Aridibaculum aurantiacum: one gene and its partner. The protein of the gene in region 1 interacts with the protein of each later gene in a pairwise test. Links are inferred from orthologs where the notes say so. Each region holds a gene or a part of one and is shown in the gene's direction. Other genes may lie near its edges. The genes, in order: ribD and accC.

The links.
Region 2: the proteins of ribD (region 1) and accC interact in binary tests that used the Escherichia coli proteins (3 or more experiments, as listed by UniProt). The link is inferred for Aridibaculum aurantiacum from one-to-one orthologs.

The regions. Positions count from the first base shown.
Region 1 is NZ_JAFEWC010000001.1:1,472,207-1,488,014, forward strand. What follows is about bases 8,485-11,376. They hold ribD (bifunctional diaminohydroxyphosphoribosylaminopyrimidine deaminase/5-amino-6-(5-phosphoribosylamino)uracil reductase RibD), read left to right. Parts: upstream 8,485-9,356; coding sequence 9,357-10,397; downstream 10,398-11,376. Other genes in these bases: prmC (peptide chain release factor N(5)-glutamine methyltransferase), read right to left, coding at 8,485-9,311; J4N22_RS06140 (EamA family transporter), read left to right, coding at 10,399-11,286; J4N22_RS06145 (IMPACT family protein), read left to right, coding at 11,283-11,376. Outside these bases: J4N22_RS06085 (APC family permease), read right to left, coding at 1-1,428; J4N22_RS06090 (OmpH/Skp family outer membrane protein), read right to left, coding at 1,505-2,098; J4N22_RS06095 (DUF6252 domain-containing protein), read left to right, coding at 2,300-3,235; J4N22_RS06100 (carbonic anhydrase family protein), read right to left, coding at 3,336-3,980; J4N22_RS06105 (SulP family inorganic anion transporter), read right to left, coding at 3,993-5,555; J4N22_RS06110 (TetR/AcrR family transcriptional regulator), read left to right, coding at 5,683-6,363; J4N22_RS06115 (cupin domain-containing protein), read left to right, coding at 6,439-6,798; J4N22_RS06120 (MotA/TolQ/ExbB proton channel family protein), read left to right, coding at 6,974-7,636; J4N22_RS06125 (ExbD/TolR family protein), read left to right, coding at 7,823-8,224; more of prmC, read right to left, coding at 8,457-8,484; more of J4N22_RS06145, read left to right, coding at 11,377-11,894; J4N22_RS06150 (tetratricopeptide repeat-containing sensor histidine kinase), read right to left, coding at 11,903-13,879; J4N22_RS06155 (3-hydroxyacyl-CoA dehydrogenase family protein), read right to left, coding at 13,978-14,865; J4N22_RS06160 (carboxypeptidase-like regulatory domain-containing protein), read right to left, coding at 15,081-15,719. UniProt on the Escherichia coli protein: Converts 2,5-diamino-6-(ribosylamino)-4(3h)-pyrimidinone 5'-phosphate into 5-amino-6-(ribosylamino)-2,4(1h,3h)-pyrimidinedione 5'-phosphate.
Region 2 is NZ_JAFEWC010000001.1:1,288,925-1,304,700, forward strand. The notes cover bases 12,630-15,489. They hold accC (acetyl-CoA carboxylase biotin carboxylase subunit), read left to right. Parts: upstream 12,630-13,320; coding sequence 13,321-14,658; downstream 14,659-15,489. Other genes in these bases: accB (acetyl-CoA carboxylase biotin carboxyl carrier protein), read left to right, coding at 12,694-13,179; J4N22_RS05310 (DUF418 domain-containing protein), read left to right, coding at 14,851-15,489. Also shown: J4N22_RS05245 (DUF481 domain-containing protein), read right to left, coding at 1-346; J4N22_RS05250 (hypothetical protein), read right to left, coding at 366-1,085; J4N22_RS05255 (PAS domain-containing protein), read left to right, coding at 1,187-1,924; J4N22_RS05260 (dienelactone hydrolase family protein), read right to left, coding at 2,064-2,942; J4N22_RS05265 (CTP synthase), read left to right, coding at 3,242-4,891; J4N22_RS05270 (DUF4407 domain-containing protein), read right to left, coding at 4,969-6,165; membrane protein insertase YidC, read left to right, coding at 6,377-8,236; J4N22_RS05280 (hypothetical protein), read left to right, coding at 8,314-8,964; J4N22_RS05285 (hypothetical protein), read right to left, coding at 9,116-9,469; J4N22_RS05290 (tetratricopeptide repeat protein), read left to right, coding at 9,608-11,029; efp (elongation factor P), read left to right, coding at 11,131-11,697; J4N22_RS20070 (hypothetical protein), read right to left, coding at 11,892-12,023; more of J4N22_RS05310, read left to right, coding at 15,490-15,776. UniProt on the Escherichia coli protein: This protein is a component of the acetyl coenzyme A carboxylase complex; first, biotin carboxylase catalyzes the carboxylation of the carrier protein and then the transcarboxylase transfers the carboxyl group to form malonyl-CoA.

The DNA.
Region 1 (15,808 bases):
GACCGCAATATAATACAAAGGCACACCCAGCAGAGTGATGATGGCTCCAGGCCATGTATAAGTAGGTTTGTAAATGATGAGAAGAATACAAAAGGTCAAGCCCATAATGATATAAAGTGCAGGCAATACAGGATACCCAATGGCCCTATATGGACGTTCTGCATCGGGACGTTTTACACGTAAAATGAAAATACCAATGATGGTTAGCATGTAGAATACTACCACCACAAATGATATCATATCGAGCAGGTCCCCATACTTGCCGCTGAGGCTCCATGCACAGGCAAACACCGCCTGTATCCATAGCGCATACGCAGGTACAGCATGTGTATTCAGGCGGCCAACTTTTTTGAAGAATAATCCATCCCTGGCCATTGTGTAGTATACACGTGCGCCAGCCAGTATCAACCCGTTGTTACAACCAAAGGTTGAGATCATAATCATGAGCGCGATGATAATGGTACCGATATTTCCAAAGATGACATTGGATGCAACAACAGCTACGCGATCATTTTTTGCTGATGCGATTTCCTGTAGTGGCAGCACCGCCGTATACATTACATTGGCAGCTACATATATAACGGTAACTATAAAGGTTCCTAAGAAGAGGCTAAGTCCGATGTTGCGCTGGGGGTTCTTTATTTCACCTGCTATGAATGTTACATTGTTCCAGGCATCGCTGCTGAAAATAGAACCTACCATTGCCGCAGCTATAGCACCCAATGCCGCAGCTATTGTATAATTAGCGAACGTGCCTTCACGCGATAAACTGCCAAGGTCCCAGGCATTGCTCCAGTTAGCTGTCCATACATCACCTTTAACCAGTATCAATCCAAATACAATTAGTCCAAAAAGACTAAGCAGCTTGGTAAGTGTGAATGTTGTTTGGATGGCTTTACCGCCTTTTACACCACGCGTATTTATGTAGGTAAGTAACACAATGACTACAATGGATAACAGTTGTGCAGCACTAATGCCGAATGAATATTGCATTTTGCCAGCTGCATCCACGCCTTTTTTTATACCCATCAATACATTGTCTTCGCTGAAGGCAGGAATGAGATAAGCAGTAAATTTTGCAAATGCAACACCTACTGCAGCAATTGTTGCTGTTTGTATTACAGAGAAAAAACTCCATCCATAAAGAAAACCTACGAGCGGGTTGTAAGCTTCTTTTAGGTACACATATTGTCCGCCGGCTTTTGGAAACATGGCGCTTAACTCGCCATAGCTTAGTGCAGCTGTAAGTGTCATTAACCCAGTCAGTATCCACACAAAGATCAGCCAGCCAGCACTACCCACATTACGTGTAATATCTGCACTTACTATAAAGATCCCTGATCCAATCATGCTGCCGGCTACGATCATAGTAGCATCCAGCAGGCCCAAAGTAGGTTTGAAAGAAGAAGCGTTAGAATTGTTGTCCATGCGTGTAGTTATAAAAAAAATCCCTTCTCTTTTAGGAGAAGGGATGAAGATAAGCAAATATGATATTGAGGATATTTTAGTCTTTCTTCTTGTATTGTTCATTCAATCCTTTCACTACTTCGGCAGTAATATCAAAACCTGGATCAACATAATAAACAGTACCTGGTTGATTTGCTACGATGTAGCTGAAGCCTTTGTCTTTGTTATACTCCTTCAGGAACTCTTCAATTTTCTTATTTACATCCTGCATCTTCTTAAACTGGATATCCTGCATTTCAAGATCGAGTGATTGCTCTTTATTAGCAAGCACCTTCTGATCGTTCATCAATTCTTGTTCTACTATGTTAGCGCGTTCTTGTGTCATGGTAGGTGCTTCCTGCTGGTATTTCTTCACCTTCTCCATGTAGCGGTTCTTCAGTTGGTTCAATTGTCCACCTAGTTCCTGTTGTTTAGATTTCAACTGGCTGCGTACATCTTTCAGGTATTCGTAGTTGTTATCAATAGAGTCCATTTCAAAATAAGCCAATTTGAAAGCGCCTGTTTGTGCCGACCCGGAAGTTTGAGAAGCTACCTGGGTTGTTGTTTTTTTACCACTTGAAAAGTGCAGGTAAAACAGCACTGCAACTGCTATAACAAGAATGATGTTTAAGGGCAATAGAAAATTTTTCATGAAGAGTTTTTAGGGCAGCAAAGTAAAAGGAATGGGAAGAATAAATTTGTTAAAGTAAAACTTTCCTAACTGCATGAATTATATATAAGCATATGTTCATGCGTTAGGAGTATGGCAAAAATGTTTATAGCAAATATGGCTGAAATAATTGCTGTATGGCTATTTCAGATATCTTAGAGCCATCAAACCTTTACCTTTTACATGAAACTACGCTTACCTTTTTTAGCAGCTATCATACTATTCTTTGCTGCTTGTCAAAAAGAAATTACCAGTGACATAGTTACCAGTACTTCACCAACCACTACACCCGGTACTACTGGCTCTTTTACTGCCAATATTAATGGAACGCCTTGGATAGCTAACAGGTTTTCACTGATCCAATTCAGTCCTGCCATGGGTCAGTTGCCGCGCCTTATGAACATTTCAGCTGTTGGAACAGATAAGCGAATGCTTACAATTACCCTTACTGATTCAGGAGCGCACCAGTATTCTTTATCTCCATATAGCTATTGGATGAATGCTGCAGCATACATTGATAGCAACATGGCCAATCCCATGAACTATAGTAGCAACCAAGCATATACGCCTAATGAGCCAAATGGTACATTTCGCGTATCATCTATAGATACAGTGCGTAAGACCATGAGTGGAACTTTTAGTTTCAAAGTTTACCGCCAGGCCGATAGCACATCCCTTACTTTTAGCAACGGAGTGTTCACAAATGTTTCTTATTCTACCGGTAGCCCGCTTCCTCCATCATCTACATCAGATACATTCAGGGTAAAAGTAAATGGTACTTCATTTGTTCCTCACAGTATCTCGGGCGACATGATGACCATGATGAATTCTATTATGCTACAAGGAAACAGCCAGGATCTTACACGCAATGTGAGTGTGGGCGTGCCAATGAACGCTACCCCCGGCACTTATCCTATGCTTTTTCCAGGTGATTATTATGGAGCCTATATGATGAGTGGGAACAGCTTTTCTTCTGTATCGGGTTCTATCCAGGTACTGGAACATAATACCACAACCAAACGTATACGTGCAAACTTTGCTTTTGTAGCACAGCCGCTTATTGCTCCTACACCTGTTCATAATATTACTGAAGGATATTTTTCTATTATCTACAGGTAGAAACTTCTAGTTGTAATAAAAAAAGAACGCACCATTAAAGAGCGTTCTTTTTTATGCTTAGTAGGTGAATTCTTTAAAGCATCACCTGTATGCAGAATGACTATTTGATACCCTGGAAAGTATCTTCATAAAATTCCACATTACCATTCTCTACATCATACATGGCACCAGCAATTCCGATTTGACCTGCTTCTACCATTTCACGTAGGGTAGGGCTTCTTTCTAGAATTTCTTTTACAGCAAGCTTTACATTCAGTTCAGCAACATGCTCTACAAACTCACTGTTTGAAGATGTTCTGTTATCTGTAGTTGTTGTTTCTGCGTTCAGTGCAGGTTCAAACTTTTTTAGTAGCGTAGTCAGGTTGCCTAATTCCACATGGTCGCAAGCTCCTTTTACTGCACCACACCTGGTGTGGCCCAATACAAGGATTACCTTAGCACCTGCAGCCTTACAGCCAAATTCCATGCTTCCTAATATATCTTCATTCACAATGTTTCCTGCGATACGTACGCTGAAGACATCACCCAGTCCCTGGTCAAAAATCAATTCGGCTGAAGTACGGGAGTCGATACAGCTAAGGATAACAGCAAATGGGTGTTGGCCATCTGAAGTTTCATTCATCTGTTGCAGCAGGTTGCGGTTTATCTTCAAATTGTTGATGAACCTGCGATTACCTTCTCTAAGAAGGGCGATACCCTGCTTTGGCGTTATCTTGTCGCGTGATTCCTTTGTAAGTGTCTTCATCTTTATTTTGTTTTAGTGTGACATTTCTGCTTTTTCCTCAGTAATACCAAGCAACTCTACTTCTATATTCTTGCTTTTGGCATTCTGCCTGAAGTTTTGAATGATCTCGATAACATCGTAATCTATAGCTACTGATTTAGATCCGTCTATAACAACTTTTGCGTTATCAGGTATTGCATTCAGGGTCTTCAAAATGTTTGCTTTATTTAAGAAGGATACTTCCTCAGCCAGTACAAGATGGTGCATTTCTTTGCCATTCTCAACTGTTTTAGTATCGTGAACATAATGCGAATTTTTGTAGTTGTGGCGCAGCGTGTAAAATATTCCAACGGCTAATCCTATACCTATACCTTTCAGAAGGTCGGTTGCTAGTATACCCACCACGGTTGCCATAAATGGTACGAACTGCTCCCAACCAAGCTTATACATCTGGATGAATAAAGCTGGTTTAGCCAGTTTATAACCTACCAGGATCAGGATAGCTGCCAGTGTTGCCAGTGGTATCATGTTTAGCAAATGCGCAATTGTGATAACACTTAGCAGCAACCATACGCCGTGCAAAATGGCTGATAACTTCGTCTTTGCTCCAAAGGTTATATTAGCAGAGCTTCTTACTATCACCTGCGTAATTGGTAGTCCACCTATCAATCCTGATACAATGTTTCCTAAACCTTGTGCTTTCAGTTCCCTGTTGGTTGGCGTTACTCTTTTTAGTGGATCAAGTTTATCTGTTGCCTCTACGCAAAGCAAAGTTTCAAGGCTTGCTATAACGGCTATAACCACTGCAATAAAATATACTTCAGGGTTGGCTAGTTGCGAAAAATCAGGAGAGGTGAATTGCCCGAAGAATGCTCCTATATTTTCAGGAACTGGCAAGGTCACTAATTGTTTATCGGCCAGGGTGAAATTAAGTATACCATTCCTGTATAGGTTGAACATGATGATACCCACTACCACTGCTACCAATGGTCCTTGTATCACATGAAAGATGCGGCTCTTTTTCATCAGCACATTCTCCCATAGAAGCAGAATGGCTATAGATATCAAAGCTATCAGTACCGCTCCAGGTGTTATTTGTGTAAATGCATGGGCGATGGCAGAGAAAGTATTCTCACCGGTCGGTTCTGCAAATTGCAGGCTGCCTTCCAGGTTCTCGTCGTAGCCCACTGCGTGAGGTATCTGTTTCAAAATGATGATAAGACCAATACCTGTAAGCATCCCTTTGATTACCGATGATGGAAAGAAATAAGCCACAAACCCGGCCCTCAGGTATCCGGCCAGTAACTGCAGGCAACCAGCCAATACAACGGCCAGGAGAAATGCATGCCATGAGCCGCCCAGGGTTTGAATTGAATTGAGAACAACAACAGCAAGACCTGCTGCAGGGCCGCTAACGCCTAATGCTGACCCACTTGCAATACCGCAGATAATGCCACCAACAATGCCTGCAATGATGCCTGCAAATAATGGTGCACCCGATGCCAGTGCAATACCTAGACATAGTGGAACAGCCACAAAGAAGACTACAATACTAGCAGGCAGGTCACTTTTGATTTCTTTGAATACGCTTTTCATGTACTGAAAATTTTTTCTTGCTTGTCAAAGTAGCAAAATTATCAATAACGATAGTATTACTATCATAAGTTTTTTATTTTTAGTTTTGTTTGAACGCTTAAAATGTAGTTGTTGATTATCACCAGGTATGAATTGGACCGTACAAATACAGATGAATGAAAAGCTTTTTGTTCGTGATCCGCAACAATCAGATCTGGGTAAAAAGATTATTGAACATAGTATACTTCTAATTGATGAGCTTGGGTTTGAAGCTTTTACATTCAGGAAGCTTGCTACAAAAATCCATACATCCGAAGCGGGTATATATCGCTATTTCGACAATAAGCATCGATTGCTGGTATACCTGGTAGCCTGGTATTGGAGATGGCTGGCATATAAGATCACCTTTAGTTTGAATAACGTGGTAGACCCAAAACAGAAGATACGTAAGGTTATCAAGCTACTGTCGCAGGAGGTAAAGGACGATGATAACATTTCGCATGTAAAAGAAAGTGTACTGCATCGAATTGTTATTTCAGAAGGGTCCAAAGCATATCTTACCAAACATGTTTCTGAAGACAACCAGGATCAGCTGTTCAAGCCTTATAAAGAACTGTGTTCCTTCTTTGCCGACATCATTCTTGAATTTGCACCGCATTACAAATATCCCAGGACATTAGCCAGCACTGTAGTAGAGGTAGCGCATATAGAAAATTTCTTTTTAAAACACCTGCCATCGCTTACAGATTTTGCCCACGATAATAAAGCAACCAAAATCACCGCTTTCCTTGAGCATCTTGTATTTTCAGCTTTAGGTAATGAACCTTAACAACAACTGGCAGTAGCCAATCACTTAGTCGATAAAACAAGTCTTCAATCCAACACTTAATAATCTAAACAACATATGAACTATTTTCTGCAGAATAAACCCTTTATAGTACCAACAACCGATGGAAAACTTATAGAAGAGCATTTTGGCCGTGTAGCCACCAACCAGCAAAACATTAGCATAGCTCATATGGTAGCGCCGCCACATTGGAGCGAGCCACACCAATCGACTACATTCGACGAATGGACATTGGTAAGCAGTGGCCGCAAATCTGTAGAGGTAGATGGTTTGAAAGTAACCGTAGAAGCAGGCCAAAGTATACTGGTAAAAAAAGGCGCAAGAGTTCGCTATAGTAATCCTTTTGATGAGCCTTGCGAATACTGGAGCATTTGCCTGCCTGCATTCTCAATAGAAGAGGTAAACAGGGAGAGTTGATTACAGCAAAACTTTAACAGCAGGTGCAGCAGCTGAATGTCTTCTGCATGTTTATTTGCATTCACACATGTGTACAAGTTATCGCTGTTACCACTATTGTCAATTCTTACTTTTACACCCATTTTAATTTTTACCAATAATGATGTTGATCTTTTTGCAAGCTGGCGGCTAGGTAATGGCAGACACCGTAAACAACGTAGCAGCTCAACCAGTAGCCGAATCGATTTCGTTGTGGAGCCTGCTCGACAGAGGTGGATGGATCATGTACCCGCTGTACGCCTTGTTTGTGGCAACCATCTTTTTCTTCTTCGAACGTTTTATTGCTATTCGCAAAGCGAGTAAAATAGAAGGGAACTTCATGAGTATGATCCGCGACAATATCATGATGGGTAATGTAACTGCTGCACGTACGCTTGCTAAGAATACACCTAACCCTGTTGCCAAAATGATTGACAAAGGCATTCAGCGTATAGGAAAACCTATTGACGCCATTGAGAAAAGTATGGAGAATGTAGGCAAGCTTGAAATGTACAACATGGAGCGCAACCTGAATATCTTATCGCTTATTGCTGGTATTGCTCCTATGTTCGGTTTCCTTGGAACCATCATTGGTATGGTGCAATTGTTCTATGGAATTTCGAGTACAGGTGAGTATACCTTAAGCACAATTGCTGGTGGTATCTACACCAAGATGATCACGTCAGCTACAGGTCTTATCATTGGTTTGATTGCTTATATGGGACATAACTTCCTGAGTACGCAAATAGATAAAACGGCTAACAAAATGGAAGCGGCAAGCGCCGAGTTTATAGACATACTGCAAGAGCCAACCAGGTAAAGAAAATTTGAAGTACCAGGTTAGAAGTACGAAGAAGATTTGGTAGCCGGCTGTAGTTAGTAATGATGCTTCCGTTGCGTCGCACACTTGTACAGCAGGTTGAAAGATGAGCAGGGGCAACAGCAGAATAACCTGCAACAGGAGAACAGGTACCAAAAGTTCTCACAACAAAAAAGGAACAACGATATGAACATACGTAGCAGATTAAGAACACATCCAGAGATGCACACCGGTGCACTGAACGATATATTGTTTATCCTGTTGTTATTCTTCCTGATCGTGTCCACGCTTGCCAATCCCAACGTTATCAAAGTATCTAATCCTAAAGCAAAGAGCGATACAAAAGCGAAGCAAACAGTAGTAGTAACGGTAGACAAAGAACAACGTTTGTTCCTTGGTCAAAAGCAGGTGCCTATACAATCACTTGAGGCAGAATTACAAGCATATCTTTCTAAAGAAACAGACAAGCCATCCGTAGTTATCAATGGCGACAGCACATCTCATTTAGGAACAGCTATCAAAGTAATGCAGATCATTAAAAAGCTGGGCGCAACACCTGTAATGGCGGTTGATAATGCCGGGCAGTAGGAGGTTAGGAGGTAGTATGTTAGATGTTAGGTGTTAGAGGTTGGAAGTAGTTGGTGAATAGTCAGTGGGCAGTGGTCAATAGTGAATTGCCTATTGTAAACTAATCTCCATCTATGGTCAATGGCATGTAAGTTTTTATTCAGCCGGAACTTCATCTAAAGGTTTTTAATCATTATTCCCTATTCACAATTCAGTACTCACTCCTCACAATTCACCACTCACTACTCACCATTCACTTCTCACACCTCACCATCCGGTCCTTTCCCTGCATATCTTTTTTAAGCACCACATCTTTATAGCCTTTTGCTTGCAGCAACTGCACTACTTGTTCGCCTAATTGTTCATTTATTTCGAAGTACAATCTTCCTTTTTCCTGCAGGTGTTGTTTTCCAAATTCAGCAATGGCTTCATAAAATATCAACGCATTATCATCTGGAACGAATAGCGCCAGGTGCGGCTCATAGGCCAGCACATTTTGGTTCATCTGTTCTTGCTCATTTGCCTTGATGTAGGGCGGGTTGCTTACAATAGCATCATATACCTGTAGCTGTTTCCATTCATCCGTATCCAGGATATTCAACTGGTGAAAATCTATATCAGCTTCATTGCTGGCTGCATTCTGCTTTGCCACTTGCAGGGCTTCAGCAGATACATCTACTGCAGCAATGGTGGCACCTGGTAGCTGCTTCTTTAGCGCAATAGGTATACATCCACTACCTGTTCCCACGTCTAAGATGGAGATGGCTGAATGTTGCTTTTGCATGTCTTGTACCACCCATTCCACTAGTTCTTCAGTTTCAGGACGGGGTATTAGTACATTCTCATTTACATAAAAATGGATTCCGTAGAACCATGCTTCATTTAGAACATACTGTACCGGCTTGTGCCTGGCAAGTTGTTGACCTGCTGTTTCTAAAGCCCGTTGCTGTTCTGTGGTAACTGGGAGGTCTTTGTTTATTATGCGGTCAATCTTCTTTTGTCCTGTAAAATGTTCAATGACCATATTGGCAATATTTGCCGCTTCACGATCGTCACAAACATCGAACAGTTGTAAAAGTACTTGTTGGTATGCCTGCTGTATGGTCACCTTGCAATGCTAGTACATTTTTCAGTTACTTTTGCGCTCCCACTCATGAACCCACACCAGTTATACATGCATAGATGCCTGCAACTTGCCGCGCTTGGCGAAGGCTTCGTTGCACCCAATCCTATGGTAGGTAGCGTGCTGGTTCATAACGGCAGGATCATAGGTGAAGGATATCACCAACAATATGGCAAAGCACATGCAGAAGTTAATTGTATAAATGCTGTAGCTGTTGCAGATAAGCACCTTATTCCGCTCTCTACATTATATGTTTCATTGGAGCCTTGTGCGCATTATGGCAAAACACCGCCATGCGCTGATCTTGTAATCACTTCTGGTATACGTAAAGTAGTGGTGGGATGCCGTGATCCTTTTTATGCAGTAGATGGTAAAGGCATTGAAATATTGCAGCAGGCTGGGGTAGAAGTGGTGATGAATGTACTGGAAGAAGAATGCATTGCACTGAATAAGCGGTTCTTTACATTTCACCAGCAAAAGCGGCCATACATTACGCTGAAGTGGGCACAGACTGCCAATGGTGTAATAGGTAATCCTGCAGAACGGTTACTTATCAGCAATGCCTATAGCAACAGGTTTGTGCACCAATTGCGCAGCAGTAACATGGCTATACTTGCAGGCACCAATACAGCTCTTCAAGATGATCCGCAACTGAATGTAAGGCATGCGCCGGGTGCCTCACCTGTTAGGTTGATCATTGACCTGCATAATAAATTACCGCAACACTTGCATTTGTTTGATGGGTCGCAGCGTACAGTAATATTTACTTATAGTGCACCTGCAGGTGTAGCGAACGTAGAATATTATGTACTGCAAAAAGAAAAACCAGTGCCTGCGCAAATAGTAGAAGCTTGCGTGGCGCTGCAGCTTCAAAGTATATTAATAGAAGGCGGTGCCAAAACTTTACAATTTTTCATTGATGCGCAACTGTGGGATGAAGCCATAGTCATTCGTAACACGCTGCTATATGCAGAAGGTATTGCTGCCCCCGCTTTACATTCAGCATCACTTTTTGCTACTAAACAACTGGATACAGATTTGATATCATACTATAAACAGAAGGAACGATAGCATGTTGTTTTTAGCCGGAAGCATTATACTCTCAGCATATCTTATTCTTGCTTTTAAGATGTTGCAGCGACTAGGTCTTGACCTGTTCCAGGCTATTGTTTTTAATTACATTACCTGCGTGATCACTGGCTCATTTGTGCATGGTGCATTTCCTATAGATAATGTAGCTTATAGTTCTGGCTGGTTTTGGTGGGCTTGTGGTATGGGAACCGTTTTCATTATTCTGTTCAATCTTATTGGGATCACCACCCAAAGAATTAATGTGGCAGTTGCTTCGGTAGCCAATAAGCTTTCACTTATTATTCCTGTTGTATTTAGCATTTACCTGTACAACGAAAGCCTAAGCAATATTCAGTGGTTAGGAATAGTGTTGGTATTAGTGGCAGTGATCTTTACCTGCTGGCCCAACAGGCAAACAGAACGAAAAAATACTGCTCAGCATTTCCTGTTATACCTGCTGCCTTTAGTGGTATTTGCTGGTAGTGGCTTGCTCGATACCATGATCAAATACGTAGAGACAACTTATCTCAACGAGGTTAATCAAGATGCTTTTTTGGTAACAGCTTTTGCATCCGCTGCTTCTATTGGTTTAGCAACATTATTATTACAGGTAATACGCGGTAAGCAAGTTTTATCGCCTAAAACTATACTTGCAGGTATACTTATAGGTGTTCCAAATTATTTCAGCATCTGGTGCCTTATTCAATTTTTAAAGATCAGTCCGTGGCCGAGCAGTGCAGCTATACCTTTAAATAATTTAGGTATCATTCTTTTCGGTAGTTTGGTAGCATCAATAGTTTTTAAAGAACGATTAAGTGCTATAAATGTAGCAGGCATTGCTGTTTCTATCCTCGCTATTTATTTTATTGCTTTTGGAACAACATTATGAGTGAACTTTCTTTTTATAGTACAATAGAAAAACCTTCTTACGCGGAATTCAAAGACCGTGGAAGTAGCTTCCTGGCTTACGCATTTCCCATACAATCTGCAGATGATTTTAAAAAACATTTGCAACAGTTAAAAAAGGAACATCCAAAAGCAGTGCATCATTGCTTTGGATACAGGCTTGGTTTGGATGCAAATAATTTCAGGGTGAGTGATGATGGAGAACCATCTGGTTCTGCTGGCAAACCTATTCTTGGACAGATAGACAGCAAGCAATTAACCAATACATTGGTTGTGGTTGTACGTTATTTTGGTGGTACTTTATTAGGTGTTCCCGGGTTGATCAATGCTTATAAAACGGCCTCTGCACTTGCATTACAACTAACGCCAATTATCCAAAAGCAGGTATTAGTTGATTATTCTTTACAATTCGACTATACACGCCTGAATGATGTAATGATGATTGTAAAACAATTTGGATGTGAAGTAAAAGGGCAGGAGCAACAATTATTTTGCTCATTAACTATTGGAATACCAAAAGCAAGATTGCAAGAGGTTTTATTTAAATTGAAAGAATTACATGCAGTCGAAGTTGCTGCAATTAAAGTTTAATTGGTCACTTATGCATTATTAGGCAGCGAAACAATGAATTCAGTTCCCTCACCTTTTTCACTTATTACGTTCAGGCTGCCTTTGTGCAATTCTACAAATTCACTACATAGAACCAGGCCTAATCCAGAACCAGTTTCTCCGGCAGTTCCTTTCGTGCTTTCTCTTGCGTGCAGGTTAAAAAGTTTTGTTTGTTGCACTTTATGGATGCCAGTGCCATAATCTTTCACATGAATATGGACCATGTTGTCGCTGGTGGTGGTATATACCTCCACCGCACTAAATTCATGGGAGAATTTAACCGCATTGCTGATAAGGTTTCGCATTACAAACTCAATTTGGTTCTCATCAGCTATCACCACTACAGGTGAAGAAATATTATTCTTGATAGAAATCTGTTTGTTGTCAGCAGTTTGTTTTAAAAACCTGCAAACCCGTGTAATTACCTCCTGCATATTCACCGGTTGTTTTTCAACGGTGCCCTGTGTAAAATGATTTTTACCCCAGGCCAGCATATTATCCATCGTTTCTAATACTGAGCCAGTGGTAAGTTTCAACCTGTCGAATAACACTTTGTGTTCACCATTTGATTCATCTGGGTATACTACCTGGAGTAATTGTAGAATATTCCCGATGGGTGATCGAAGATCGTGGCTAAGCACAGAGAGGAATTTATCCTTCATATTATTCAGCTCCACCAGTTCTTGTTTCCTGCGCTGCAATTGAATATTCTTATTATAAATTAACCCAAAGCTTATTACAAGTGAAAGCAGTAGCAGCATTCCTATTGCAGAAAGAACTAGTAGAATATTTCGTTGGCGGGTTTTTTCTTCATTGTCAGATTTCAATTGCTTTATCAGTAATTCATCTTTTTCCTGCTGGTATTCTACACGCAATCTTTCCAATGTTTCTGTTTTTTCAGAAGCATGAATACTGTCTTTAAGTGCTACCAGCTTTTGGTATAAATTAGCACTTTCTTTATAATCATTTTTTTCTTTGGCTACCTGAATAAGGTATTCATATGCTTCGGCCTCAAGTGACGGACTATTAACTTGCTTCGCTATTGCAATACTCTGGTGAATAAGTGGTGTAGCCTTATTCCACTCATTGTATTGCATGTGCAACTTTGCCCAACCTGAATAGGTTCGTGAAAGTTGCTCGTAATTTTTAAATTGAATAAAATGTTTTTCTGCTATTGCAAAATGCGCGACAGCGGAATCTTTTTTCTTTAGTTCCCGGTAAACATTTCCTAGGTTTAAATATGCCTCAGCAGCTACTGGCCAAATGCCTGCTTGTTCTGCTATCTGCTTCGATTTTAGCAATGCCTGCCTCGAAAGAATTAATTGATTTTTTTGACCATATATTGAGCCGATATTATTGTAAAGGCCCGATATATTTCTTTTATCCTGGTTTTTCTCAGCAAGTACTAAGGCTTTGTTGTAGAATTTCATAGCCTCGTCCAGGTTATTTGTGCGGGTGTAAACTGTACCTATGCGCAGGTAACTACTTGCCATTCCTGCGTCATCTTTTTCTTCCTCGTATATTTTTAGAGCTTGTAAAAAATTAGAAAGTGCTTTCGAATAATTTTCCTGCACCCCAAAGGCTACTCCTATACCATTCAAAACCGTGGCAATCCCTGAAGGATTATTGTTTTGCTTATGTAGATCGAGCGCCTTATTATATAATGATAACCCAGTAGGAATCTGGTTGATGTTTACCTTAATCCTTGCTTGTGTCGTAAACACGTCGGCAAGGCCCCTTGAATATTTAGCTTTAGAAAATAAATTCTCTGCAAGTTCTGTGTATGCATAAGCAGAGTCCGGATCTAATCTATTCCAATGCGAAGCAATTTGTAATAGTAGACGACCTTTTGAAGTGTCGGTACTTGTTTTAGTAAGTAATTGGCCAAGGCTGTCAATCTGCGTTTTTTGTCCATAGGTAATGCATACCATGAACATGGCAGCAAAGGCTACAGCCAGGTTTTTCATTGAATGTTTTTTAAGGTTGAGGGCGCGCAATTGAGCCCGCTAATATAGAATGAAAAAAACGGCTAAATATTGTATGGAATTAAACTTTAATTAAAGCTTTACTTAAAGCGACTGCTTACAATTAAGTCTTTACTACCAGGTGTATAAGTATAGAATCCTTCACCTGATTTAACACCTTTAAAGCCTGCAGTCACCATATTCACAAGGAGTGGACATGGTGCATATTTCTGGTTGCCAAAACCCTGGTAAAGAACATTTAAGATGCTAAGGCAAACATCTAAACCTATAAAGTCAGCTAGCTGTAGCGGTCCCATAGGATGAGCCATACCAAGTTTCATAACCGTATCTATTTCCTGTACGCCTGCCACACCTTCATACAGGCTGTAGATGGCTTCATTGATCATTGGCATCAATATCCTGTTAGCTATAAAGCCAGGATAATCATTAACTACGCAAGGAACTTTGCCTAATGTTTTACTTAATTCTACTATACTATCAGTCACCTCTCGTTTGGTAGCATAGCCATTTATTATCTCTACCAACTTCATTACAGGCACCGGGTTCATGAAGTGCATTCCAATTACCAACTCTGGTCGTTTGGTAGCTGCAGCTATTTTGGTAATAGAGATGGAGGATGTATTAGTGGCAAGAATGCAGGACGCAGGTGCCGCTTCGTCCAGTTGATGAAATATCTTAAGCTTGAGGTCTATATTCTCTGTGGCTGCTTCCACTACCAATTCAGCATCTTTTACCCCATCTGCAATTGTTGTATTGGTAGTAAGATTAGAAAGCGCCTTTTGCTTTGCGGCTTCAGTTAGGGAACCTTTGGCCACCTGGCGATCCATGTTCTTACCAATGGTCGCAAGTGCTTTATCCAGTTGTTCCTGCGATACATCAATAAGATTTACCTGGAAATCATTTTGAGCAAACACATGCGCTATTCCATTTCCCATGGTACCAGCACCAATAACAGCAATTTTTTTCATAAACAAGTATTTAGAATCGGTAGAAAGTGGCGGCAAATGTAAGGCAGATAGAATATAGAACCATGATCATATAGATCATGATAATGGATACCTGTAATGTGTTCTTTTAGCGACTATAGCGTGAGAAGGAATGTATTGAAAAACGGACAGCGTTATTCCCTAATTATATAAGATGAAATTGCTATAGACTAATTGGCAAACAGGCCACAGCCAGCTTACTTCTTTTTAAAATCACCCCTCTTCCAGGCTTTGATGAATTCGTTCCATGCAAACGGATTCATGATGTTCATCGGAGGCGTTTGGCCTGCATAATAGGTGCGGTTTGAAACCTGGCGCAACGTCTGGTTAGTTGCTTCCCTGCCATCTGTAGGCATGCCACTGGCAAGTATACGTCGCTTGGCTTCTTCAGTATTTTGTCGTGCTATTTCGTACTTATCATCAGGTATGCGTGTATTCACAAAATCACGTTCAAATTGCGCACGGGTAGGACGAGGACGTAATATGGTAGCCGGTAGAAAAGCGGTATCTGTTACCAGCAATTGAATAACACTGTACTGGTTGCTTTCTATCCTGTTGGGAATTTTTATAGCCTGCGGTTTAAAACCAACACTGGTAAATTCTACTTCATCACCTTTTAAAACAACGATAGAAAAAACACCTTGCTCGTTTGTCATCGTACCACGATGTGTGCCTTTTACGACCACGCTTACCGATGGAAGTGCACGTAAACTATCTGCTGTCATCACCACTCCGTACAGCTGAACAACACTGTCCTGTACAGCTTCAAATTGTGCAAACATTTTTATGGGTGCAAAAAAAGCGAGGATGAGTAGGTATCGTAAAAGTTTCTTCATTAGGTTGATCCCGGCTGTTATTTTACTAAAACCTCATATATCAATTATGAATTAGTAAAGACGGTGGTAAGCAAATTTAACCTGTAGCC
Region 2 (15,776 bases), 180 kb from region 1 along the record:
TGATATTGAGCGAATAACTCGCGTCATAATTTGCAAGACCCCAGTAATAAAATCTTTTGTTCCCTCCCTTGTACCAATTGAAATCTACAGCGGCCGTTACATCGTTATTGGTAAGCGTTTGCTGTTGTAGGCCATATATCCAATTAGCATTGCTATTAAAAATAAAGTTCTGTTTATTGATCTTGAAGCTAGCTGCATTTGTGAGCACGTATGAAGTTCCATCATTTGTTCTATTATTGATACCTGTAGATGCGAAGCTGGTAAAGTAGTGGACGGAGTCAGAGAACTGCGCATGTGATTGCTGCAGAAGAAACATGCTAAAGCAAAGGGTAAAAAACAGCTTCATGATCTTTTTGCAATTGATGTCAATCAAGCTTAGCTACTGTAGAGTGTACAATGCCACGTATATTCTGTTCCAGTTGTTTCATGCGGTAGATTCTTTCTGTTGCGTCATCTTCTCTTTGATCTTCCGGGCAGGCAAAATCATTTTCATGCACCTGGATATCCAAACCCATTCTTGCAGCTATACCAAAACAATAAGGTCGCCAGCCCCAGCCAAGGTCCTCTTTTGATTGTAGCAAGTGCGGCAGTACACTTCGATGAACAAGGAAAGGTCCATAGGTGTGATCGCAAATTCTACCGGTTACTTCAGCGCAACAATTGTTGATCGTTGTTTCCGTCATTTGTTGAAATGCAGGAAAAGTAGAGAAGCCTTTAGCTGTTCTTGCAAATACTACTACACCAGTATTTTCTGTAGTGGTTAATGTTGGAAGTATATGAGGAAGTTGCTTAAAGAAGTCAAGTTTGTCTGGTTCTGTATACAATACAAAATCCGGTTGTTTTTGCGCTGCCTGTTGCAGGCTTTCTGTCACTTGTGCCCAAAGCCCTTTTTCTTTAGCACTTAGAACTGTAGCATTGGGCAATTGACTTATATCATCCACAAAAGATCTTGGAGAACCACCATCGGTAACAACGAAAGGAATATCCAAAGTAGAAAGTTGATACAAAGCTTTTGTCAATAATTCTTCTTCGGCTTCGTTTCGTGCCCAGCTAATGGTGGAAATGGTGATATTCTTTGAATGCATGCATGGTTTTTTGCAAACGTAAGTCTATTCAAACGGTATGCCTTCAATTGGAACTAAGCTTGTTAGACAGGAATGAAAATTGTAAACTATGTAGGAAAAACATGTTCAATACCAACAGCTTTTTTGACAGCATCTTTAAAAACGCAGCACAAAACGGTATGATGGTGATGACCAAAGATGGAATAATTGAGCAGGTGAATGAGGCATTTACCAAAGCCTACGGTTATACAACAGAAGATCTTCAATCAAAACATTTTCGCATTTTGTATATAGAGAAAGACCAGAAACTTCTGCGGCCGGAGATAGAAGTAAACATCACTAACAGGTCTGGTTCACACAGCGATGAAAACTATCTTGTTCATAAAGATGGAACTCCTATTTGGGTTACTGGTGAAGCAGTATTGGTTGAAACAGAAGAGGGGAGTTGTATTGTAAAGATCATTCAGAATAATCATGCGCAAAAGCAACTGGAGCGTTACCTGCTTGCTAGCAGTGATGTGCTGGATACTTTATTTGAATCGGTCCAGAGTGGACTTCTCATATTGGATTCTCGTGTTCGTATCATTAAGTGCAATGGTGCTTTCCGCAGGATCTTTGGACTACAGGAAAACTTGCCGGAAGGTAGTAAGGTTCAAGAGATCGCTCACCCGTTTTGGCAAAAAGAGGAGATAAAAAAAGACCTGCGAAATGTACTGATAGAGCAGAAGCGACTGAAAAAAGAATACATCATGGCCAAAGGCAAGGATGAGTTCATCCGTCTGCGAATTGTTACCAAGATCATGCAAGGCGAAGACGATCCATCTACGAGATTGTTATTGGTTGTAAAAGAATTAACCTGATCATCTATAGCTGATAAAACAGGGAAGCTTGTGAACTGAAATATTATCTCAATAACCTGCTTGATACCAAGGATGGTTTAAGAATATAAATAAAAAAGGAGTGGTAAGATGCCACTCCTTTTTGTAACAATGTTTCAGATCAAAGTCTTGCTTTTATGAAAGCCAGTGTTTTCTCATAAGAATCTTTCGTGGCTTCTTTATCAAAATTTGGATTAGATGGATTAGCAAAACCATGGCCCGCATCATAGCGATGAACCGTCAGCTTCTTATCCACCTTCTTCATATTTTCTATAAATGCATCCACCATTTCAGGTGATGGGCTCCTGTCTTTGTTGCCAAAGAAACCGATCACATCAGTTTGTAGTTTTTGTAGTTTCTCAAGATTGGTTTCTGGACGGCCATAGTACATAATAGTTCCTGCACCCTGGTTGCCAGCAATTATGCCAGCTTGTAAACTCCACATGCCACCAAAGCACCAGCCTATGGTGAATATCTTTGCATCTTTTCCTGCATAGGCTATGGCTCCCTTTATTATATTTTCTAATCGCTCGTTGTTCACGCCCGACATGTACTTCATAGCACTGTCCCTGGTTGTAGCTACCTTGCCATCGTACATGTCCAAAGCCAGTATGGTCACATCATCCAGGTCACCTGCCAGCTTATCACTTTCCTGCTTTATATAATCATTCAATCCCCACCATTCCTGTATTACTAATAGGTAGTTCTTGCTTTTCTTTTTCCCTTTTATCTCGTAAGCCATTGCCTTGTTGCCATCAGGGGTTTTAAAATCTATCATCTTGCCTTTCTTGTCTTCCAACTCAAATGGCAAAGGCTCGTCATGCAGCATAGCAAAATCCATAGTGCGTGCTTCCATTTTTGAATACTCTCTTACATCGCTAATGAAACAACTGGTATAACATTCGGGTGTGAGTGGCTCGGCAGATTGTTTTGTGAAAGCAGCACTCATGATGGCTGCCATAACAAATGAAGAAAATACAAGGATTAAAAAATTTCTCATTATGTATAGTTTGTTTGAAATTAACACATACCATGTCCACATGGTTAATATTTAAATCCAATTTTTTTTGCCACCTAAAATTGCTGTAGGTTTGTACGACCTCTGAGATTTTTTTCTTCTCCGCAGGTCATTCAGTTTAGGGTGATGAGCGGAAACTCATCTATTATTTTACTGGATTTTCGAACTCTGCTGCTTCTTGCATTGGAGAATTTCTATGCCATGGATGGCATAGCTACCAACTGGTGGAGCAGTTCCATTGTTGGCTTTTACACTTATTGATAAATTCTTATATTGAAACAATGGCAAAGTTCATTTTTGTTACAGGTGGTGTTACAAGTAGTTTAGGAAAAGGTATCATAGCAGCGTCTCTGGCAAAACTCCTGCAGGCGCGTGGTTTACGGGCAACTATTCAAAAGTTTGATCCTTATATAAATGTAGATCCGGGTACGCTAAATCCATATGAACATGGCGAGTGTTATGTAACGGAAGATGGAGCTGAAACAGATCTTGACCTGGGGCATTATGAAAGGTTCCTGAATATTCACACCACACAGGCAAATAACGTAACTACCGGTCGCATATACCAAACAGTTATTAATAAAGAACGTGAAGGAGCATATCTCGGTAAGACAGTGCAGGTGATACCGCACATTACCGATGAAATAAAAAGAAGGATGCTACTGTTGGGTAAGGATGATAAATACGATGTAGTGCTTACTGAAATTGGTGGTACAGTGGGAGATATTGAAAGTCTTCCATTCATAGAGGCAGTACGCCAGCTACAGTGGGAACTGCCCGAAGAAGATTGCCTGGTAGTACATCTTACGCTGATACCTTATTTGAAAGCAGCAAAAGAACTGAAGACAAAACCAACACAGCACAGCGTAAAGCTGATGAGTGAAAATGGTGTTCATCCTGATATATTGGTGTGTCGTGCTGAAGAGCCACTTACCAATGATATCAAGCGGAAACTCGCACTGTTTTGTAATGTAAAACAAGAAGCTGTTATTGAAGCTGCCGATGCTTCTACCATATACGAAGTGCCTTTAATGATGATGCGCGAAAAGCTGGATCTTATTTGCTTGAAGCGTTTAAATATTACCAACTTCAACGAGCCAGACCTGGAGAAATGGAAAGGCTTCCTGGATAAGCTGAAGTACCCTAAGAGCAAGGTTACTATTGGTCTTATTGGTAAATACATTGAGCTGCAGGATGCATACAAGTCAATACTTGAAAGTTTCATTCATGCAGGGGCAATTAATGAATGCAAGGTGCAGGTGGTAAACGTGCACAGTGAGTTCATTACTGATGAAAATGTTTCAGAAAAACTGGATGGTTTAGATGGTCTTTTAGTGGCACCAGGCTTTGGACATCGTGGTATAGAAGGAAAGATAACAGCTGTGAAATATGCGCGTGAAAACGGCTTGCCTTTCTTCGGTATATGTTTGGGAATGCAAATGGCTGTAATAGAATTCGGACGAAATGTACTGGGGCTTGAAAATGCCCATAGCACAGAAATGGATGAGCATACACCGCATCCTGTAATCAACATGATGGAGGAGCAAAAGAAGATTACGTTGAAAGGCGGCACTATGCGTTTAGGTGCATATCCTTGTGTGTTAAAAGAAGGTTCACTTGCTCATAAGATCTATGGAACCACCGAGATCAGCGAAAGACATCGTCATCGTTTTGAGTTTAATAATGATTACCTGCAGCAATACCAGCAGGAGGGGATGATAGCCAGTGGAACCAATCCAGATACAGGTTTGGTGGAGATCATGGAGATTCCATCGCATCCATTTTTCATTGGCGCGCAATACCATCCTGAACTAAAAAGTTCTGTAGAAAGCCCGGCTCCTTTGTTTGTGCATTTTGTAGCCGCAACCAAAAGGTATAATGAAAAACGTACTTCAATCAGGAACCCGCTTTTGCATAGCGAGATGATCTAGTTGTATTGTTACCTAATAAAGCAGCGGCTGTTTCAATTTAGAAACAGCCGCTGTTGTTTTATAGGATGAATCTATTTCTATGATTCCTGCTTTGTCATGATGTCTTTCTTCATGCTTTCCCAAAAACCATCAAAACTTTGTGTAGTTGACGTCCAATTCTTCAGTCTTTCTTTCAACTGTTCTTCCCTTTCAGGCCTTGATGTTTCAAAAAAGTGACGAAGGAAGTTCTCATCATTTTCTTTTGCCAGTTGGTTATACAGTTCTTTCAGGTCTTTTTCTTTCAGTTGGTTGGTAGTGGCAATCTCTTTTTCCATCTCTTCGCGTAGTCGCACCTTCTCATCATATGTACCTGAAGGAAGAAGCGTCTTTGCCAGTACTGGCATCAGTTCTATCAGCATCAGTATAACCACAATCAGGATGTAGCGCCACTGTAAGGCAGTATTACTTTTTACAAGATTGTTCAAAGCTTCTATTCGGGTAAGAAAACCATTATTTAGCAAGCTTGTAAATGTGTCATTTTCCTTTTTTACAATGGCATCAATAGAAGCAAGTGAACTATCAAGTTCATTGATCTTTGGTTGAGTTTCAGTTACCAGCTTCCTGTATTCCTCATCCAGCTTCTCATACTCCATTTTTTTAGCCCTGGCTATGTTGTGAATGCCTACTTTTCCACTGCCGCCGGTTCCATCAATTTCTTGTACAAATGCCTGGCGTGCCGTGGTCACTTCATTATACTTCTTATCAAGTTGTTGCGTGTAAACATCTTTGTTGGCCTGCAAAACAGCTTGTTGTGGTTTGTAAAGAGAATCGAGTTCTGATTGTTTAGTACGTTTTCGTTTTTCATTGTCCAATGAAGCCTGCAGTTGTATCTCTTTATCAAACATGTACAAAACAGCAGGTTGCGCCATGAATGTTCCAAGTGTAATGGCAAGAATGGATCGAAGAATAAGTGGAGCCGCTTTTGTTTTGTTGAACTTGTTGATGCCTTTGATCAGCGCCCTGTCAATGGTTAAAATAATAAACCCCATGAACAGGCCTAAAGCAATAACTGCAACAAGATTAGTTGTGATCGTGGACCAGAAGTAGGTCCATGCAAGGGTAGCAAAAGCCCATGTAGCCAATACTGTGGTACCTATTATCCGGTAACGGTTCCTGTCTACCACGCAATCTGTCAACAGTTCTTTCTCGGCTGTACTTAGCCACCACAGGAATTTATCCCACGCCGATGGAGCATAATGCTCCCTCTGCGAAAGTGAAGTGATACTTTCACGCATACAAAAAGATTGAATTGAAAATGGTGGTTGAAGCGGGGAGATCTACTGTACAGTAACTAAAGTAACAACATTATCAGGTGAAAGACACTGCTGATTTGCCTTTACCACTTATTTAACGGCTGCACCTGCCGCTGCTGGCGTTAAGAAAACCTTGATGCGGGTATGCTAACCCTCAAATCCCTACCTTTGCCGACTAATTTTTGAAACTGATATGCAGACTGATAAGAATACGGTCATTGGATTCGTGTTATTAGGAATTCTCTTTTTCGGGTACTTCTGGTTTTCCAGCCAACAGCAACAAGAGCTTTTAAAGGAACAAAGACGTGTTGAAGACTCAATTGCACAGGTAAAAGCTAAGCAGCTTCCTGTTGTTGACCCGGCTACCGCACGTGTGGATTCTACTAGAAGAGATTCAATGCAGAATGTGGCTGCCGCTGGTTCTTTTCATTCTGCAGCAAATGGAACAGAGCAACTGTTGACTGTAGAAAATGAACTGATCAAGATAGTTTTTACCAATAAGGGCGGACAACCTAAAAGTGTAGAGCTAAAGAAATTTCAATCAGCTGATAGTACCAATGTTATACTGGCAGGAACAGATTTCGACCATATCTCTTATAATATAAATACTACTGCTAACCAATCTTCTTCTACAACCAATCTTTTCTTCAACCCGGGTACTATATCTAAATCACCTGATGGAAGTACGGTTGTAACATTCCTGCTGCCTTCGGCTGAAGGCCAGTCTATTGCACATCAGTATGTAGTTCGTCCTAATAACTACATGATTGACTGGAACGTACAGTTGCAGGGATCTGACAGGTTACTAACGCAAAACACACTTAACCTGAATTGGCAAGTGCTTACTGCGCAGCACCAGCGCGATGTTCGTTACGAGAGAACGCAATCCCGCCTTTGCTACTTTACCGATGATGATTATGATTTTACAAATGCAGCTACTGGTGCCAGTGAAACTTTTAATAAACCGGTGAAATGGCTGTCTATAAAGCAGCAGTTCTTCAATACTACTCTTGTAGCAAAAGGAAATTTCAATTCAGGTGAAGTAAGCATTACTGTTCCTGGAGATGAAGACTCAACAGATGTTGTAGGTAAGGCCATTGCGAATATGCGCATCCAACTTCCTGCTTCAGCCTCTGCCAATATCCCTTTTCAGATATATTATGGTCCTAATGATTACCAGGTTCTTAAGCAATATGGAATGGAAATGGAAAGTATTGTGGACCTTGGCTCTGGTGTTTTCTCTTTTGTGAAATACATCAACAGGTACATCATTATGCCGGTGTTCAACTTCTTTGCAAGCTTCATTACCAACTATGGTTGGGTGATTGCCCTGTTGACCATTTTTATTCGCTTGGTTACATCTCCATTAACCTATAGCAGTTACCTAAGTGGTGCTAAAATGAAGGTGCTACGTCCGGAGCTGGATGTTCTGAAGAAGAAGTTTGGTGAAGATCAGCAAGGCTTTGCAATGGAGCAAATGAAGTTGTTTAGAGAAGCCGGTGTTAACCCGCTTGGTGGTTGTATACCTGCTTTGCTCCAGATACCTATCTTCTTTGCCTTGTATAGCTTCTTCAATGCCGAAATATCATTGAGAGGTGCAAACTTCTTGTGGGCAGATGATCTTTCATCTTATGATGTAATACTAAAGTTGCCTATTTATATCTGGGGTTACGGCGATCACGTAAGCTTATTTACGCTTACGGCTGTTATTACCAGTTTCCTTATCTCGTTTTACAATATGAGCATGACACCGGACCAAAACAACCCGGTGATGAAGTACATGCCATATATTTTCCCTTTCATCCTGTTGTTTGTATTCAACAGGCTGCCATCGGCACTTACCTGGTACTATACCGTATCAAACGTTATTACCTTGATCCTTCAGTTCATTATCCAGAACTATATCATCAATCATGATAAGATATTGGCTAAGATCGAAGAGACACGTAAAAAGCCGAAGGTGAAGTCTAAATGGCAGCAGAAGTACGAGGGGATGGTAGAGTCGCAAAAGAAACTCCAGGAACTGAAACAACGATCTTCAGATAAAAAATAGTTGTAGATCAATTACTTTAACGAAGCCTGTGTCAATAGCACAGGCTTTTTCGTTATTATTGAACCAAATTATTCCTGATGTATAAGGCAATTTTGAAAAACTTATTTGTGACGCTTTTAGTGCCTGGATTCTCTGTTTTCGCTCAGGCTCAATCACCAAAAGTTATCTCTGAGGTTTCTGTAGTTTACGAACTTTCTATAGAAGATGCCAATGCTGACGCGAATACTGTGAAGGCAATGAATGGGGCAGTCAAAAACCTCTTTATTAAAGGTTCAAAAGTTAGAACAGATCTTGTTACACCTTCTTTCAAACAAGTATTCCTGCATGATAGCAAATCTGATACAACAGTGGTATTAAGGGAATTAGGGAATACAAAATACCTTACCTATATCGATGCGCGTAAGCGGACTGAGCAAAATAGGAAATATGAAGGGATCACCTTTATTAATACAGAGGAAACAAAAACTATCCTTGGGTATGAGTGCAAGAAAATTGTGGCACGGTTGAAAGATGGATCACAGTACAATGTGTTCTATGCACCATCTATCATTCCATCTAATCGTTCTTTCGAGTACCAGTTCCAGGACCTCCCAGGTTTTGCTTTAGAATATGAGGCTCAATCTGAAGATGGAAAGACAAGGGTGAAGTATACTGCTACAAGAATAACATTAACACCTGTTCCGGTTGCACTTTTTGATATTCCGAGGAGCGGGTATAGAATACTATAATCATCAATAAACAATAGATGTTGAAGGCAATCTGAAATTCAGGTTGCCTTTTTTAGTACAGAATACGTGGAAAGCTAGCTAGTGATGGAAAGGTATAGGCAAAAAAAAATCTTCCGATTGGAAGATGATTTATATTTTGATCAAGATATTATTACCTGATAGTAGGAGGAGTTGGTGTAGCAAACTTAGGTACCGAAATCTTGTGCTTATAAGGGTAGATATAAGTAGTGTTACCTTTTTCAAACCTCATAATAGAAGAAACGGTAGTGGAACCATCATTTTCTTTCTTCTTGTTAAGAACCTGGGAACCTTTGAACTCGAAGCTGCGAAGAGAAAACTGAACAGCATTTGTTTTGTAAAAGCTCTTATTGAAGTCTTTTAAAGAAAATTGTTTAGCCCTGCCTTCAGAAGAACCGGTAAAAGAACCCAAAGCAATGTGAGTAACACTTACAAGTGCCAGTGCTACGGTGAATGTTATTGCTTTTAAAGTAGTTCTCTTATTCATCTCAATACAAAATTAAGTGATAAAATTATATTTAACAACTTTTTTTACTAAGTACATAACGCAGATTTAATTAAAAAGTTACATCAGAAGTTGGTTTTATTTTGGTACAAGCTTAACTTTCATTAATACAGATGTAACATGAGCGAAAATTCATACAGAGAAGACAGGGAAGAGTTGCGTGAACTGCTGATGCAGTTTGAGAATTTGAAGACTGGTCGCCAGCATTCATTTTTAGAAGAAGATGCTTTTGAACGAATAATAGATTACTATGATGACAAAGACGAACTCGCCAAAGCTATGGAAGCCGCAGATCTTGGGATAGAGCAGTTTCCATACTCATCTGTTTTAATGATCAAAAAAGCTGACCTCTTGCTAGCAGGGCGCAAATACTGGGATGCTTTAGAAATACTGGAACGCGCCGAACTATTCGACAGCAGCGACATCAATCTTTTTATCTTAAAAACAGATGCTTACCTCGCTCTTGATCAGCAGCAAAATGCGGTAGAACTATTGGAAGCAGCACTTCTGCAGTTTGAAGGAGACGAAAGAATCGAGCTGCTTTTTGAACTGGCTGACGTTTACGATGATTACGAGGAATTTGATAAAGTTTTTGATTGTCTTAAACTGATTTTAGAAGAAGAACCCACCAATGAAGAGGCTTTATATAAAATCTGCTTTTGGACTGATTTCACCGGAAGAAATGAAGAAAGCATCCGGCTCCACCTGAATATCATCCAGGATTTTCCATACAACGAGTTGGCGTGGTTTAATCTCGGAGCAGCTTACCAAGGGCTGAAGCTTTATGAAAAAGCCATTGATGCATACCTGTACGCTGTAACCATTGATGAAAAGTTTGATTACGCCTATCGTAACATGGGCGATGCTTACCTGCGTCTGCGCAAGTTCAAAGACGCCATAGAAGCACTGGAGAAAGTGCTTGAGCTAAGCAGACCTGAGGATGTGATCTATGAAGCCATTGGACATTGCTATCATAAAATTGGAAACTTTGCCCAAGCCAGGTTCAATTATAGGAAAGCTTCGCATCTTAATCCCGATGATAGCAAGCTTTACTATAAAATGGCTCTTACTTACATAAATGAAGAGCAGTGGGAGAGCGCCATCAAACAGTTGGAAAGTGCAATGCGCATCCACAGAATGCTACCTGAATATAATCTTGCAATGGGCGAGTGCCAGATGCAGTTGGAGCAGTACAAAGATGCTATTCAATATTTCGGGAATGTGGTAAGGTCAAGGCCTAAAAGTGTGGCCGGTTGGGAGGCATTGATTCGTTGTTTGTTTAAAGCAGAATTTTATGAAGAAGCTTTAGAACAAAGCGAAGCTGCCTTGAAAGTAACAGAAGGAAAGACCTTATTCATATACTATCTCAGTGGGTGCTTGTTTGCACTTCGCAGATCAAAGGAAGGATTATTACAACTTGAAAAGGCGATGCAGGTTTCTCCAAGGCAACTGAAAAGGTTTATAGATCTTCAGCCGGCAATACTTCAGAACCCGCAGGTGGTAGATGTAATTGCGCGTTATAAAAAGGGTAAGAAGATCTAGTTTTAGTGCCAAATACCAGCTATTACAACTTCGTATGGTATATTAAACTGCAATAACTACTTTTGCGCCTCTCAAAATTTGATTTTAAAATATAATCTTTTATGGCAACAACTGCAGATATCAGCCGTGGTATGATCTTAAAGCTGGATAACAGCTTGTATTCAGTAATAGAATTTGGACAAAATAAAACAGCACGTGCTGCTGCTAAAGTTTGGGCTAAACTTAAAGGTGTAGATAATAACCGCACAATTGAACACACCTGGAACAGTGGAGATAATATTTATCCTGTTCGTGTTGAAAAGAAACCTTTCCAGTTTTTATACAAAGATGAAAGTGGCTACAACTTCATGGATAATGAAACTTTTGAGCAACTTTCTCTTCCTGAAAGTATGATCGATGCTCCGCAGTTTTTGAAAGATGGCCAGGAGGTTTCAGTAGCAATTAATACAGAATCTGAGCAGCCTATGAGCGTAGAACTACCTGATAAGATCGTTATGCAGGTTACTTACAGCGAGCCAGGCGTGAAAGGTGATACAGCTACAAGGACTTTAAAACCAGCTACTGTAGAAAGTGGTGCTACTGTAATGGTGCCTTTGTTTGTAAATGAAGGTGAACTGATCAGGATCAACACTAAATCTGGTGAATACGTAGAGCGTGTGAAAGAATAATCTTTTTAAATAGATTTATATATGAGGTAGTCTTCCGGCTGCCTTTATTTGTGCCCATACATAAAAACTTCATCTTCTCTTGGGGATAAACCACGATGGACGATGCTATTTCTTGAACCTGTAAATGAAATGGAATTCCATAACACCAAGCAGGCACAAAGCAAGAAGAAACATTTTCAAGAGTAGCAACATATCTACTTCAATCCTTCATCCGCTACGAAGGCTTCTGCAAAGGCTATATCATTTTCGCCCATACCTAATAAGGCCGGGTCGTACCAATTTGTGGTTGGAAATTCTGGTGAAGCAATGCTGACGTGCAAAGCCATGGTCAGCTTCACCAATGTACAACCAGGGTTAGTTTACAAGCCTGGTGATGTGCAATTACCAATCTTCCCAGGGGCTAAACGGATAGTTCCATACAACCTCAATGGCAAGTTTACCCAAAGGAGTATACCAAGTAGTGGCGGCTGTAGATATAGGCGATGATAAAGAACTGGAAGTAGTAGAGACAGTTATTGAAGTAAAATAAATTTTCAACTATACAATAATGCCGAACCTGCGCCGTTATCCTTACTTATTATAAAAAAGTACTAGTTAAGGTTGTTTCAATTATTTACCTATTTATAAACATCCCATCATGAACTACATCTCCACCCAAGGCTACTCCTACAGGAAAACAAACCGTTATGGTAAACTAAAAAGTGCTATAACCGATTTCTTGAAGCTTGTAATCATTTTCCTGTTCGTAATCATTTTAGGGATGCTGAAAAGCTAGTTCATCCATAGATTTTCTGCGTCTTCCTTTCTCTTAGATACTCCTCTTTACATAGCTGCCAGGTCATTCATGCCTCATATGTTGATTTATAAGTCCTTCCTGTACGTTCAACTGGCACAAGTTTTTCAGATTTCCTATCTTTTATGGGATTTTTGGCTATTTTGCCGCCCGTTTCTTTATAAAAACCTCATTTACAATCAATCAAACCAAAATCCGATTGTATGGACTTCAAACAAATCCAGGAGTTAATCAAGATCATTAACAAGAGCAACATTGGCGAGTTAACAATAGAAGAAAAAGATTTCAAAATCACTATCAGGCAAAAAGAAGATGCAGTGCCAGTGTATAGTGCTTCTGTTCCCGCACCAGCAATGGCTCAGTATCCAGTTGCACAACAGGCAGCTGCACCAGCACAGGTTTCTAATACTGCACAAGAACAACCTGCTGCTTCAAAATCTTCTGACAATTTAATTGCCATCCGCAGCCCGATGATCGGGACTTTTTACCGTAGTGCATCACCAGATAAACCTTCGTTTGTAAACGTAGGTGACGAAGTAGCTCCAGGTAAAACTGTATGCATCATTGAAGCAATGAAACTTTTCAATGAAATCGAAAGTGAAGTGAAAGGAACTATTGTAAAGGTGCTTGTAGATGATGCAAGCCCTGTAGAGTACGACCAGCCTTTGTTCCTGGTTGAACCTGCATAAGAAGTGGTAGTTCAAAAGTTCCAGTGGAGCTTTTGCCTACAACAATTATCAATGTGTAGTAACAATAGCGGGCAAGAATAATTTCATGAATAAGTACTGGTGGTTCTTTTATCCCTTAAACCATCAGCCAATAATTGTCATATGTTCAAAAAAATATTGATAGCAAACAGGGGTGAAATAGCACTGCGTGTTATTCGCACCTGTCGCGAAATGGGTATAAAAACAGTTGCTGTTTATTCAACAGCAGATAAGGATAGTCTTCATGTAAAATTTGCCGATGAAGCTGTTTGCATTGGCAAACCTCAAAGCAGCGAGTCTTATTTAAACATTCCTCATATAATGGCTGCGGCGGAGATTACTAACGCAGATGCCATTCACCCAGGTTATGGTTTCCTTGCAGAAAATGCAAAGTTCTCTCAGATATGTGCCGACCACGGGATCAAGTTTATAGGACCTACTCCTGATATGATCAGCAAGATGGGAGACAAGATAACTGCCAAAGAAACCATGATAAAAGCCGGAGTACCTGTGGTACCTGGTGGAGAAGGTTTGCTTGAGACAGTAGAAGAGGCTAAGGCATTAGCCAAAGAAATAGGATACCCGGTGATACTGAAAGCTACTGCCGGTGGTGGTGGTAAAGGTATGCGTGTGGTAAATGAAGAGAGTGAATTAGAGAAAGCTTACACTACTGCCCGTACCGAAGCTGGTGCATCATTTAAGAATGATGGCATCTACATGGAGAAATTCGTGGAAGAGCCAAGGCATATAGAGATACAGGTAGCAGGCGACCAGTATGGAAACGTGTGTCACCTTAGCGAACGTGATTGTTCCATTCAGCGTCGTCATCAGAAACTGGTTGAAGAAAGTCCTTCACCTTTTATGACACCAGAACTGCGTCATGCAATGGGTGAAGCTGCCATCAAAGCTGCTTCAGCTATCAACTACGAGAGTGTTGGTACAATTGAGTTCCTGGTGGACAAGCACCGCAATTTCTACTTCATGGAAATGAACACACGTATACAGGTGGAGCATTGCGTAACCGAAGAGGTGATCAACTATGACCTAATCAAGGAACAAATCAAAATAGCGGGTGGTGAGCGTTTGACAGGTAGAAATTATGAACCGCAAATGCATGCTATCGAATGTAGAATAAATGCCGAAGATCCATACAATGACTTTCGTCCTAGTCCTGGCAGAATTACTGTATTGAACCAACCAGGCGGACACGGAGTGCGTGTTGATAGCCATGTTTACGCAGGCTATGTTATTCCTCCTTTTTACGATAGTATGATTGGTAAATTGATTGCGGTTGCACAAACTCGTGAAGAAGCTATCAATACCATGTACCGTGCACTTAGCGAGTATGTTATAGAAGGTATCAAAACCACTATACCATTCCATCTTCAGCTTATGCAAAACGAAGATTTCAGGAAAGGTAATTTCACTACCAAGTTCCTTGACACCTTTAAGCTTCAGTAACAAAGCTTTTATAATAGAAGTAACCCATGCCCAAAAGGCGTGGGTTTTATATTTGTCCTGGAAGCATTTGAAGAAACATTCATGATCTTTTTAGATGAAAGCAAAAGTTTGAGAGTAGATATTCTTCTTTTTTTAATATGTATTTTATCTTTAGTTGTTGCCTTTGTTTCTTCTTCACCAAAACGTCCGGTTATGACCAAAGACTTCGCTGCCGATGCACCAGGGGTTGCAGATTTGGCTGCTCCTATAGAACAAAAATCACGTATCACTATTATAGATACATTAAGAGGTATCGCTTTATTAGGCATCCTGCTAATGAATATCCCATATTTTGGTATGCCCCACCAGCTGGCGGAAAACCTGGATATACGTGGCGAATATTCAGGTCCTAATTACCATACATGGTGGATCGTTACCACTGGTTTTGAAGGTACCATGCGTGGTTTGTTCTCTATCTTGTTTGGAGCCGGTGCTATATTAATGATTTCACGGCTTGAGCAAAAGAAGGATGGACTTAATCCCGCTGATTTTTACTACAGGAGGCTGATATGGCTGATGCTTTTTGGCGTAGTCAATGCATTTATTTTCTTGTGGCCCGGCGATATTCTCTATGGCTATGCGCTCTGCGGCTTGTTCCTGTTTCCCTTCAGAAACCTGCGTGCTAAACATCTCCTGTTATATAGTTTGCTTTTCTTAACCATAGCTACCACCAGGAGAACGCTTGAGAGGGTAGCGCTACTAGAGACGAAGCAGCAGGCTGAACAAGCAATTCAATTTGAAAAACAAAACAAAAAGGTAAGTGAAGAGCTGGCCGCGGCCAAAGGAGAATGGGAGCAAAGGCAGGAAAAGATGAACATTGATAACCTACGGAAGGAAGTGGAAAAGGAAAAGGCGGAAATGCAAAAAGGCTACTTCAGCATCATGTCGCACCTCAAGCCACTGAATATGAAGTTTGAGAGCAGTAAGTTTTATAACATGATCTTCTACGACATCATGATATTCTTGTTCCTGGGAATGGCTTTATATAAAATGGGCGTATTAACTGGTAAGCGTTCTACACGTGCTTACGCTTTGATGCTGTTGATCGGATATGGCTGCGGTCTATCACTGGCATATTA